3 regions of the Bacillus sp. MN7755 genome follow, and region 3 is predicted to be linked to each of the others. Evidence: predicted binding sites of a transcription regulator. Region 3 holds the regulator's gene; each other region holds the start of a gene.
The links. The regulator LexA, encoded in region 3, represses DNA repair genes until DNA is damaged. The targets are predictions, from matches to a motif close to CGAACATATGTTCG.
Positions count from the first base shown of each region.

Region 1: a site for LexA is predicted at 1,408-1,421, ahead of ACYVEC_RS28785 (Y-family DNA polymerase). Genes of this name have one in related genera too.
Region 2: a site for LexA is predicted at 2,060-2,073, ahead of addB (helicase-exonuclease AddAB subunit AddB). Genes of this name have one in related genera too.

Region 1 is NZ_BTRL01000031.1:91,694-94,967, reverse strand. Features, by position in the region: gene ACYVEC_RS28800 (FtsK/SpoIIIE domain-containing protein) at 1-312, opposite strand, end outside; gene ACYVEC_RS28795 (hypothetical protein) at 328-648, opposite strand; gene ACYVEC_RS28790 (helix-turn-helix domain-containing protein) at 913-1,134, shown strand; gene ACYVEC_RS28785 (Y-family DNA polymerase) at 1,497-2,732, shown strand.
Region 2 is NZ_BTRL01000008.1:187,912-191,185, reverse strand. Features, by position in the region: gene addB (helicase-exonuclease AddAB subunit AddB) at 1-2,034, opposite strand, end outside; gene lepB (signal peptidase I) at 2,151-2,714, opposite strand; gene ACYVEC_RS08005 (TVP38/TMEM64 family protein) at 2,771-3,274, opposite strand, start outside.
Region 3 is NZ_BTRL01000007.1:23,311-26,584, reverse strand. Features, by position in the region: gene ACYVEC_RS05360 (bifunctional metallophosphatase/5'-nucleotidase) at 1-542, shown strand, start outside; gene ACYVEC_RS05355 (DUF896 domain-containing protein) at 583-822, opposite strand; gene ACYVEC_RS05350 (YneB family resolvase-like protein) at 868-1,524, opposite strand; gene lexA (transcriptional repressor LexA) at 1,666-2,286, shown strand; gene ACYVEC_RS05340 (DUF4097 family beta strand repeat-containing protein) at 2,372-3,178, opposite strand; gene ACYVEC_RS05335 (DUF1700 domain-containing protein) at 3,179-3,274, opposite strand, start outside.

The DNA.
Region 1 (3,274 bases), on a different contig from region 3:
TTTTGTTCCAGCATCTGAATGGAAGACATGTAGTACAAACTTTTTCACATCCCCTTCAATGGTAATATTCCGTCCTAATATTTGCTGAAAACAAAACCATTTCTTTTCAATCTTCTGTGGATCTAATCCGTTTGGTATGGTGAAAACATACCTCACACTTTCTGCTGAAGAAGAAACATTGTGGACCTTGGGATAAATAGGCATTTTCCCCCCACGTGTTTGATGTTCCGTATATAAACCTGCTTTTCCGAATACCTCCATAAGCTGATTCCTTAGCCTTTGTGTACGAAGCCACTCCTTTATAATCCCCATTACTCCCTTCCCCCCTTAAAACATGATTACAATACGAACAAATATATATCCAATCAAGCAAACCCCACTAATTCGCGTGCCGTGATACAAAACTTCACTTACAAATTTAGCTGCTGATATATAGTCCTGTCGCACCAAATATTTTTCTAACATGACTGCTCCAATTAAAATCATTCCCATAACTCCTAATCCAATGTAAGTGTGTAATACCTGATCCGGCATATGAAGGAATGCGAAAGGACTTAATGAATTGTATTTACGAATGTTCTTTTCTTTATCTTTGTATGATCGATCCATAAACTCGCGAAAAGGAATTGTTTCTTTCCTAGAACGCATTTAAATCTCCCCTTTATAAACAGAATGAACAAACTAGATGAAATATAGGGTTTATAAGCTTATTACCTTGATAGCATTACTTTGCTAGTTAACGTGGTAGGTACTTTACTAGTCCAAAGGCTAGTTGATTTGGTATCTACTTTGATAACGACCTTGATACATCATATTGTGAAAGGCTTGTACATTATTAACACTTTTGTTTAAAAAAAATGAGCCTTGGCAAAGATAGAATTATACAAGTATAAAAGAATGGGAGTGTAAAAGGTGTTCGGATTAGGAAAACCTTTATCAAAGTTTGGAAAATTTCTTAAGAGGAATGAAATTACTCAAACAGAATTAAAAGAATGGAGCGGAGTAAACCAAAATACAATTAGCCGCATTACACGATCTAATGAGAATAGGCCATCATTAGGTAATGGCCAAAAGATAATTAGAGCTTTAAAAAGAAAAGGATACCGTGTAGACTTTGAAGATTTTTGGATGTAAGAATCAGCTCGATAAATCGGGCTGATTCTTTTTTGAGAAATTTATCATCCTTTTTGACTTTTTAACACGGATTAAATTCAATACTAACCGGAAGAAAATCAAATTCCATGCAGAGGTAAACAAGCCAAAGTTTAACCTTAAACAAAAACACTGGTTAATGTTACTGTGGGTGTTCGAAATTACTACGATGATATCTCGTATCCTCTTTTAAGAAAAAGCTAACTAATTAAGTCTAACTTCTTATTTTTTTACAAAAAAAAAACTCTTTATAAAAGAACATATATTCGTATATAATAAGAACAAACGTTCTAATTATATAAGGAGGCGTAAAGGTGTATGACTACTCAATTTTGCCAAATTGAATTATTTTATGTGTAGATCTTCGTAGCTTTTATGCAAGCGTGTCCTGTATCAAGATGGGCTTAGACCCACTGCATACTAAATTAGCTGTAGTAGGAGATGTGAACAGGAGTGGCTCCATTGTTTTGGCTGCAACACCACCATTAAAAGCACTAGGCGTTAAGAAAATGGCAAAGTTGTATGAAATACCACGGCGTAAAGACATTCTTGTTGTAAACCCAATTATGGGAACTTATATCAAATGCTCAAATTACATAACAAAATTAGCTTTACAATACGTTCCAATTGAGGATTTTCACCAATACAGCATCGATGAATTCTTTATGGATATTACAAATAGTATCCATCTTTTTGCGAATGAGCCTTATGAATTTGCGCTGAAATTCAAACGTGAAGTATATGAGAAAACAAGAATTGAATGCACGATTGGGATTGGACCTAACCCTTTAATGAGCAAGATCGCTTTAGATGTGGAAGCGAAGAAGACAAAAGACTGCGTCGCGTATTGGAAATACGAAGATGTCCCCATAAAATTATGGCCGATACGACCACTTAGTAAGTTTTGGGGAATTTCGAGTAAAACAGAAGTTAAGTTAAATCGAAAAGGAATACATTCAATTGGAGACTTAGCGCAATACCCACTCAAATACTTAAAACAAAGTTTTGGAGTTATTGGTGAAGAATTACATTTACATAGCAACGGCATTGATTTTAGCCGTATTGCAGAAAAATACATACCAGCAACAACTTCTATTGGTAAAAGTCAAATACTCATGCGTGATTACACAATAGAGGAATTCCCAATTATTCTACTGGAACATATCGAGGAAGTTTGTTATCGAATGCGAAGGCAAAATAAACTAGCTCAAACTATCCATTTTTCTATTGGTTACAGCAAAAATTACGCTGGTGGTTTCAGAAAAACTCACACTATGAACCGACCAACCAATTTAACAATGGATATTTATAAGATTTGTACATACTTTTTACATGAGTTTTATACTGGGGAACCCATTAGAACCATCAATGTTTCTTTAACTAACTTAATCAATGAAGGCGAAGAACAAATCTCACTATTCGATAATGTAATACAACGAGAAAAAGAAATACAACTAACTAAAGTAATGAACGAAATACGCACTAAATTTGGAAAGAACAGCATATTACGAGGAATTTCTTATACAAATAGTGCAACAGCAAGATATAGAAACACATTATTAGGAGGACACAAATCGTGAGTGCGAGACGTTATCGACTAAGTAAAAACGTTGGTATTACAACGTTTTTAGCGACAAACGATGACTGTTCTTTAAAGAAATAAGCCAAGGCTACAAGAACAGGATAACTGTTCAGACAAGTGAGAGGAATGAAGGAGTAACGACCTGAAACTCTCCCAGTGAGATTCCCGACAGCATACGTTAGGCATAGCGTGATGTTGGAAGCAGGGTAAAACATGCAATCATTATCCGAAGTACCCTACAGGATAACCGAAAGCCATTCGGAATAATAAACCAAATGGAACTGATAAAGTATTGTATGCTGTCAGCCGACATGGTGAGAATGTGTAAACACTGACGAACTTGCGAATGTACGCCTCGATATTGTGACGGGTTAGAAATGACTCGGAGTCTGAAAATAAGACTTGTCTAATGGATTGGAATAATTCATGTTGTAACAATCCTAACGTTGTTATAGGCAACGGAGCTAGGCACGGGGTATAGCAAGCACCTAAACCGGAGGTCATATGACCTTTAAAACAATGATAGTCTGAACGGAACGT
Region 2 (3,274 bases), on a different contig from region 3:
CTTTCCTTCTTCGTCTGCGAGCGGACAGGAAATATATAATTTCTCAGTTGCTCTCGTTACCATTTGGTACATAACGAACTGTTCTTCTAATAAAGTTTGTCTCGTCGTTGGTGCTAATTCAATTCCTGCCGCACCAAGAACATCTCTTTCCTCATCAGAAAGCATACCTTCATCCATAGGTGCTGCTGGAATGACACCTTCATTTACCCCAATGACGAATGTTGCTTTCACATTTGATAACCTAGAACGATCAATGTTAGCAATTAACACTTGGTCTAATGACGGCGGAATGTTTGCGAATTGAAGCGCCTCAAGACCTGTCGACATAACGTCTGTGAACATAGAAAGTGACATTTTCTCTTCGCCAAGCATCTCAACAAACGTATCAAGAAGACTCATTACTTCTTCCCATACTTGCTCATGATCTGTCGCAAATAAGAAATCGCCGCTCTCTTCTGCACGAATACGTAATGCTTCTAGTTTTTTCGGAACATCCAGCTCTTCTAAAAATAAGTAAACAGCTTCACACATTTGCATAACTGTTCCCGCACGCTTCAGTCTTTTTTGCATACGAATAACAGGCGTTCTTACAACGTCGCGCAATCGATTTATTTTCTCTTCCATTTCACGTTCACTGTCTGTAATCATCCCATTCGTATCGTCAAGAGAACGATAGCGTCGGTACATCCACGGATCCTCAGAAGTCCATCTCTTCCCTTGTACACCGTACGCTAAACAGTAGTTTTCAAACTCATCCATCTCTTCGCGCATTGCTTCTTTTCTTACGTCTAATGGATATAAAAGCTCTGTTTTCACGCAGCGAAACACTGCATCATAACGCCAGTTCCCGCTAATAATCTCGAGTGCTGACCGAATGCATTCTACTAGCGGATGATGTGACATCGGTCGTTTTTCATCGATGAAGTGCGGGATATTATAATCTGTAAATAACGTTCGCATCACATCGTAATAACTTTCCCCGTTACGAAGAAGAACTGCAATATCACGGTAACGATAATCTTCGTCCGCCACAAGTCTACGAATTTCACGAGCAACACCTTCTACTTCAGCTCGTAAATTAGCTGCTGTACTAATCGTTACACTTGCTTCACCGTGAAACTTTTCATTTGGACGTGCTTCGTAATGCGTTTCTAAATGCGCTAATGCTTGCGAATGAAAACGCGGCTGTTCCATAAGCGGAATCGTTTTTTCAATTTCTATCTTCTCTTCACGTGCTACTTGTTTTATTTTTTCATACGTTAACGTCGTTTCATAAAATAGATCTAGTTCATTTACTGGCTGTGCTAACGTCTTTTCATCTATCGTTAACGTAATCGTAACTCTCGCTCCGCAAATCATAAGCTGTCTTACAATTTCTAGCTCTTGTGGTGAAAACGAATGAAATCCATCTATATAAATTTCAGCCTGATTTACATACTCAGACTGCGGAAGCTTTTCCACTAGTAATTGCAGGTAGTCTTCTGAATCTAAATACTTTCCAATTAAAGCACGTTCAAAATCATCATATAATAACTGTAAATCATACACTTTATTCGCTAATAGCTTTTGTTCTGCACTGCTACTATGTGCATCTAATTGTTGCCACATTTCATATACGTTAGATGGCGTCACATTATATCGTTTAAACTCCGCAATCATGCTGCCAAGATGTTCAAAAAAACCGTTTTGCTCCGCTGCTTTTTGGAACACCGATAATCCATCTTTACGAGACTCTACAATTTTACGAAGTAACATATGTACGCCCGCTTCATTAATGTGAAGACGACTCGCTCCACCAACTTCTTGCAATACCTTCCACGCTAACCGTGAAAAACTAAAAACTTGTGCCCGAATAGAACCTCTAACATCCTCACTACCAATTAACGCCTGCTGCGTTTGGAATGTCATCTGTTCTGGCACAAGATATAATATTGTTTTCCCTCTTGGACGCTGCTTTAACTCTTCTTGCACTTCGTGTAAACAAAGTGTACTTTTTCCACTTCCCGCTCTACCAATCACAAATCGAAGTGACATGTAACCCCACCTTTCACTTACATAACGAACGTTAGTTTGCTACTATAATTGTATTATAGGACACGAAAAAAGACAAACGGAGTAGTTTGTCTTTTTCTATACTTCTACCTATTATATCAACCTTTTGAAAAATTCGTTTGCACCTCTTGAAGTGGCCAATATCGTAAATCAACTTTACCGACAACTGTATCAGCTTTTACAAACCCAAAGTGTCTACTATCCCAACTCCCGAGACGATTATCACCTACTACAAAAATATATCCCGGTGGCACCGATTTTTCTTTCGTTAACTCTTCTAGTTTAAAATCACCTGTTAGTTGTCGTCCATCTATCTCTTTCTTATACGTTTCTAAATAAGGTTCATCCACGAATTGTCCGTTTATATATAGTTTATCATGCTTATATTCAATTTGATCCCCAGGTAAACCGATAATTCGTTTTACGTAATCCTCTTTTTTATTCGCATGAAACACAACAACATCAAACCTATTCAAGTCCCCCACTTGATAACTCACCTTATTTACAACGAGCATATTGCCATCTTGTAATGTCGGCATCATTGACTTCCCCTCTACAACGTACGTTGAAAAGAAAAACGTTCGAAAAAATACAGCTAATAATACACCAATTAAAATTGTTCGTATCCACTCTATGCCTTCTTTTTTCAAAGTTTTCTTCATCCGCTTCTCCCCTTATCCTTTAATCATGAAGCTTTCCTTTACAAAGAAGACTATTCTTAATGTAGTTCTAACTTTACTTCAATTTTCTTACCGACATACCACAAAATAAAAATACCAATTGCTACAATAACTGATTTCAGCGGATTATGAATAAATGACATTAAATCATGACCGATATACGTTAAAATAAAAATCATCACAAGCTTTCCGAACGCAAGCGCGAGGCCAAACTGCTTTACACTTATGCGAGATAAACCAGCGACAACGTTTATAAGCGCAGACGGTGTAAACGGAAAACAAAATATGACGAAAATCGGTGCGAACCCTTTCCTTTCAATCCATCCCATTGCCTTTCGTACTCTCTCATGCTTATTTACAAAAGAAAAGAAACGACTTCGGCCAAAATGGCGAATAATGAAAAAGACAAGTAAGGCACCCATTACTGATCCAAGCCATGAATAAAGAAAACCGAGCCAAAATCCAAATGCAACAGCATTCGCCAATACAAATACGATAAGTGGCAATGCCGGAATTAGCGCCTCTATCATCGGTAAGCCAAT
Region 3 (3,274 bases):
TACAGATGGATATAGCTAATGTTTCCATTTCTTGTACAAGCTTATTCCATAATACATCTCCAGGTTTCCCTAATCGTGTAACAATGCGTGACATCGTTTCTAATTATATTTATCCAAATACATTAAAAGTACTTAGAATAACTGGAGCGGATATAAAAGATGCTCTCGAACTCTCTGCTTCTTATTTCATATTAAAAGCAGATGGAACCATCATCGTAAACCCTAGCTACATAGAACCAAAACCGCAACACTATAATTACGATATGTGGGAAGGAATTTCGTACGTATTAAACATTTCCAAACCAATTGGCGAGAGAGTAGAATCTTTACAGTATAAAGGCACTCCTCTTAATATGGATGAAGAATATGACGTCGTTATGAATAGTTATCGTGCAAGCGGCGGAGGGAACTTCTTTATGTTTCAAAAAAAGCCTGTAATAAAAGACATACCAACAGATATGTCTGAACTTATTGCTGACTATATATTGAAGCACAAAAAAATAGAAGCAACAATCAATAACAACTGGAAAGTTATTAACTAACGAATATAATAAATAAAAAAAGATGGGCTTTGCCCATCTTTTAGTTTAATTTTGCATTATCTTGCTCTTTTAAAGCTTTTAATTTCGCCGGTGTAACATCAGTACCTTGTTCGTTAACGACTTTAATTCCTTTAAGTTCGTTTAACATATTTTGACGAAATCCTTTTAAATATTGTTCACGTAGCGATTGACGCTCACGTTGTTCTTCTTCAGTTAAACCTTCAGCTTTTGCTTTTTTCGCTAAGAAGTTAATGCGTTCAACGAGTTCGTGACTAAGCATCTCGAATCCCCCTTCTAATCAAAACTGATTATTATCATACAATAGTTACTCTTCTTTATCAAGCAATTGCTTTGTATACTCTACATATCTACGATGTACCGTCGCTTTTGAAACATTATGACCAAAGCCGCGAAGCGTTGCTGCAATTTCTTCGAAAGTAAGTTCATTCTTGCGCAAACGCACAATTTCCTCAATCGGCACTTCTTTCTTCTCTCGTCCTACGCTTAAATGACGATTCTTTAAATTATTTTCTGGGCGATAGCCCTTTTCTACCGCGCGTTGCATACCACGTTTAATTTTCAAATTATGAATCTTTCTTTGATACTCTTCAACAATACCAATAATATCTAATACCATCGAATCCGAATCCGACAATTGTAATTCTCCATTATGCGTATGCGTGTATACTTTTATTCCCTCTTTATGTAAACAGTGCATTAATGCAATCTTTGCATTTCCCCTACCAAGGCGCGTTTCATCTTGTATGAGTAGCACATCAATTTGTTCGTCTCGAATTGTATCTAGCACTTCTAATATTCCATCACGTTCAATTGTATAACCACTAGCCTGCTCTTCAATCACCTTAGTAACATTCATTTGATAGCGCTCCGCTAAATGCAATAATTCATCTTTTTGACGTAATAATGATGTTTCTTGCGCTTCTTTTGTTGTACTCACACGTGCATAAATAATTGCATTCATTATGAACCCCTCTTTCTCACTATTATTTCCCTTCAGTGTAACATAAATTCGCCTTTTGTTCGAACTTATGTTTGTAGAATGTTTTTTCACATGTTATACTTATTAATAAGAAAAATGAAAGAAAACGAGGTGTTAGAAAACATGGAAAAGTTAACGAAACGCCAGCAAGACATTCTCGACTTTATTAAGCTAAAAGTACAAGAAAAAGGATATCCACCTTCCGTACGTGAAATCGGTCAAGCAGTCGGCCTCGCTTCTAGTTCTACAGTGCACGGACATTTATCAAGATTAGAAGAAAAAGGATACATTCGACGCGATCCAACAAAACCACGAGCAATCGAAATTTTAGGTGATGACCGAATGGATACAGAAACACAATCTGTTATTCAAGTTCCAATCATCGGAAAAGTTACTGCTGGATTACCAATTACAGCAGTTGAAAGTGTAGAAGATCACTTCCCACTTCCAGCTAGCATTGTTGCTGGAGCAGATCAAGTGTTTATGTTACGCATTTCTGGAGATAGTATGATTGAAGCTGGTATTTTCGATGGAGATCTAGTTGTTGTTCGCCAACAACAGTCTGCATATAATGGTGAAATTGTAGTCGCTTTAACAGAAGATAACGAGGCAACTGTTAAACGTTTCTATAAAGAAAAAGACCATTTCCGTCTACAACCGGAAAACTCTTCATTAGAACCTATCATTTTAAAACAAGTGTCAGTTATCGGTAAAGTAATTGGCGTATATCGTGATTTACATTAAGAATATAAAAGAAGATAATTACCTTATTTATATACGGTAATTATCTTCTTTTTGTATTTTGATAGATTTTCATACATTCTATTTCTTATGAACGCGTTTCAATCGTCACATCTCCCGCAGCAGTTTTACCGCTAATCTTTGTACTCCCATTACCAATTGTTACGTTTTTATTTTCTTCATTAAAAATTGTTACATCTCCCGCAGCACTTTGCCCGGTGATTACAGCATCTTGTGGTTTTTCCGATAAAACAATATCTACATCTCCCGCAGTTGAACTTGCTTCTAGATTATACTTAGAATCATGATCTAGAATATTTATTTCCCCACTGGTCGTTTTTGCAGTCACTTTCCCTATTACTTTTTTAAAGTTCAGCTCACCAGCTTTTGTAGATCCCTCCACATTCTTAGCCGTTACACGTTTCAAATCCACTTCACCAGCAAGTGTCTCAACACTTACACGGTCACTTTTCACATCACTTATTTCGATTTGTCCAGCAGATGAATTTACTTTTACATCTTGGTAAGAGCGTTCAGGCACAAGGAGAGTCAATGTAGACGTTTGAAACCTAAAATCGTAAAAGGAAAAATCAAATGAAGCACCTTTTTCTCTTTCCCCAATGATTTTTAATGTGTCACCATCTTCAGCAATACGAACCTCTTGTTTACGTGTATCTCCTGATTGCTTTACATAAAAAGAAGAGTCAGGCGATTTTTGGACAACAATATCCCCAGCATCTAACTTAACTTCTATATTTTTTAGTGTTTCGTTTTTGATTATATCTTCTTTGTTTCCTTTTTCTGCAGTTTGTACTGCTTTTTTATATGTTTGTGAAATCCCAATTACTCCAATAATGATACAAGCGATTGCTACTAACAATATTTTTTTCATCATCTACTCCCCTTTTATCATTTTGAAGTTCCATATTACATAACGTACGCATAGCCTTTTAAACCACTTCGTACTATAATAAGCGATAATACATAACAA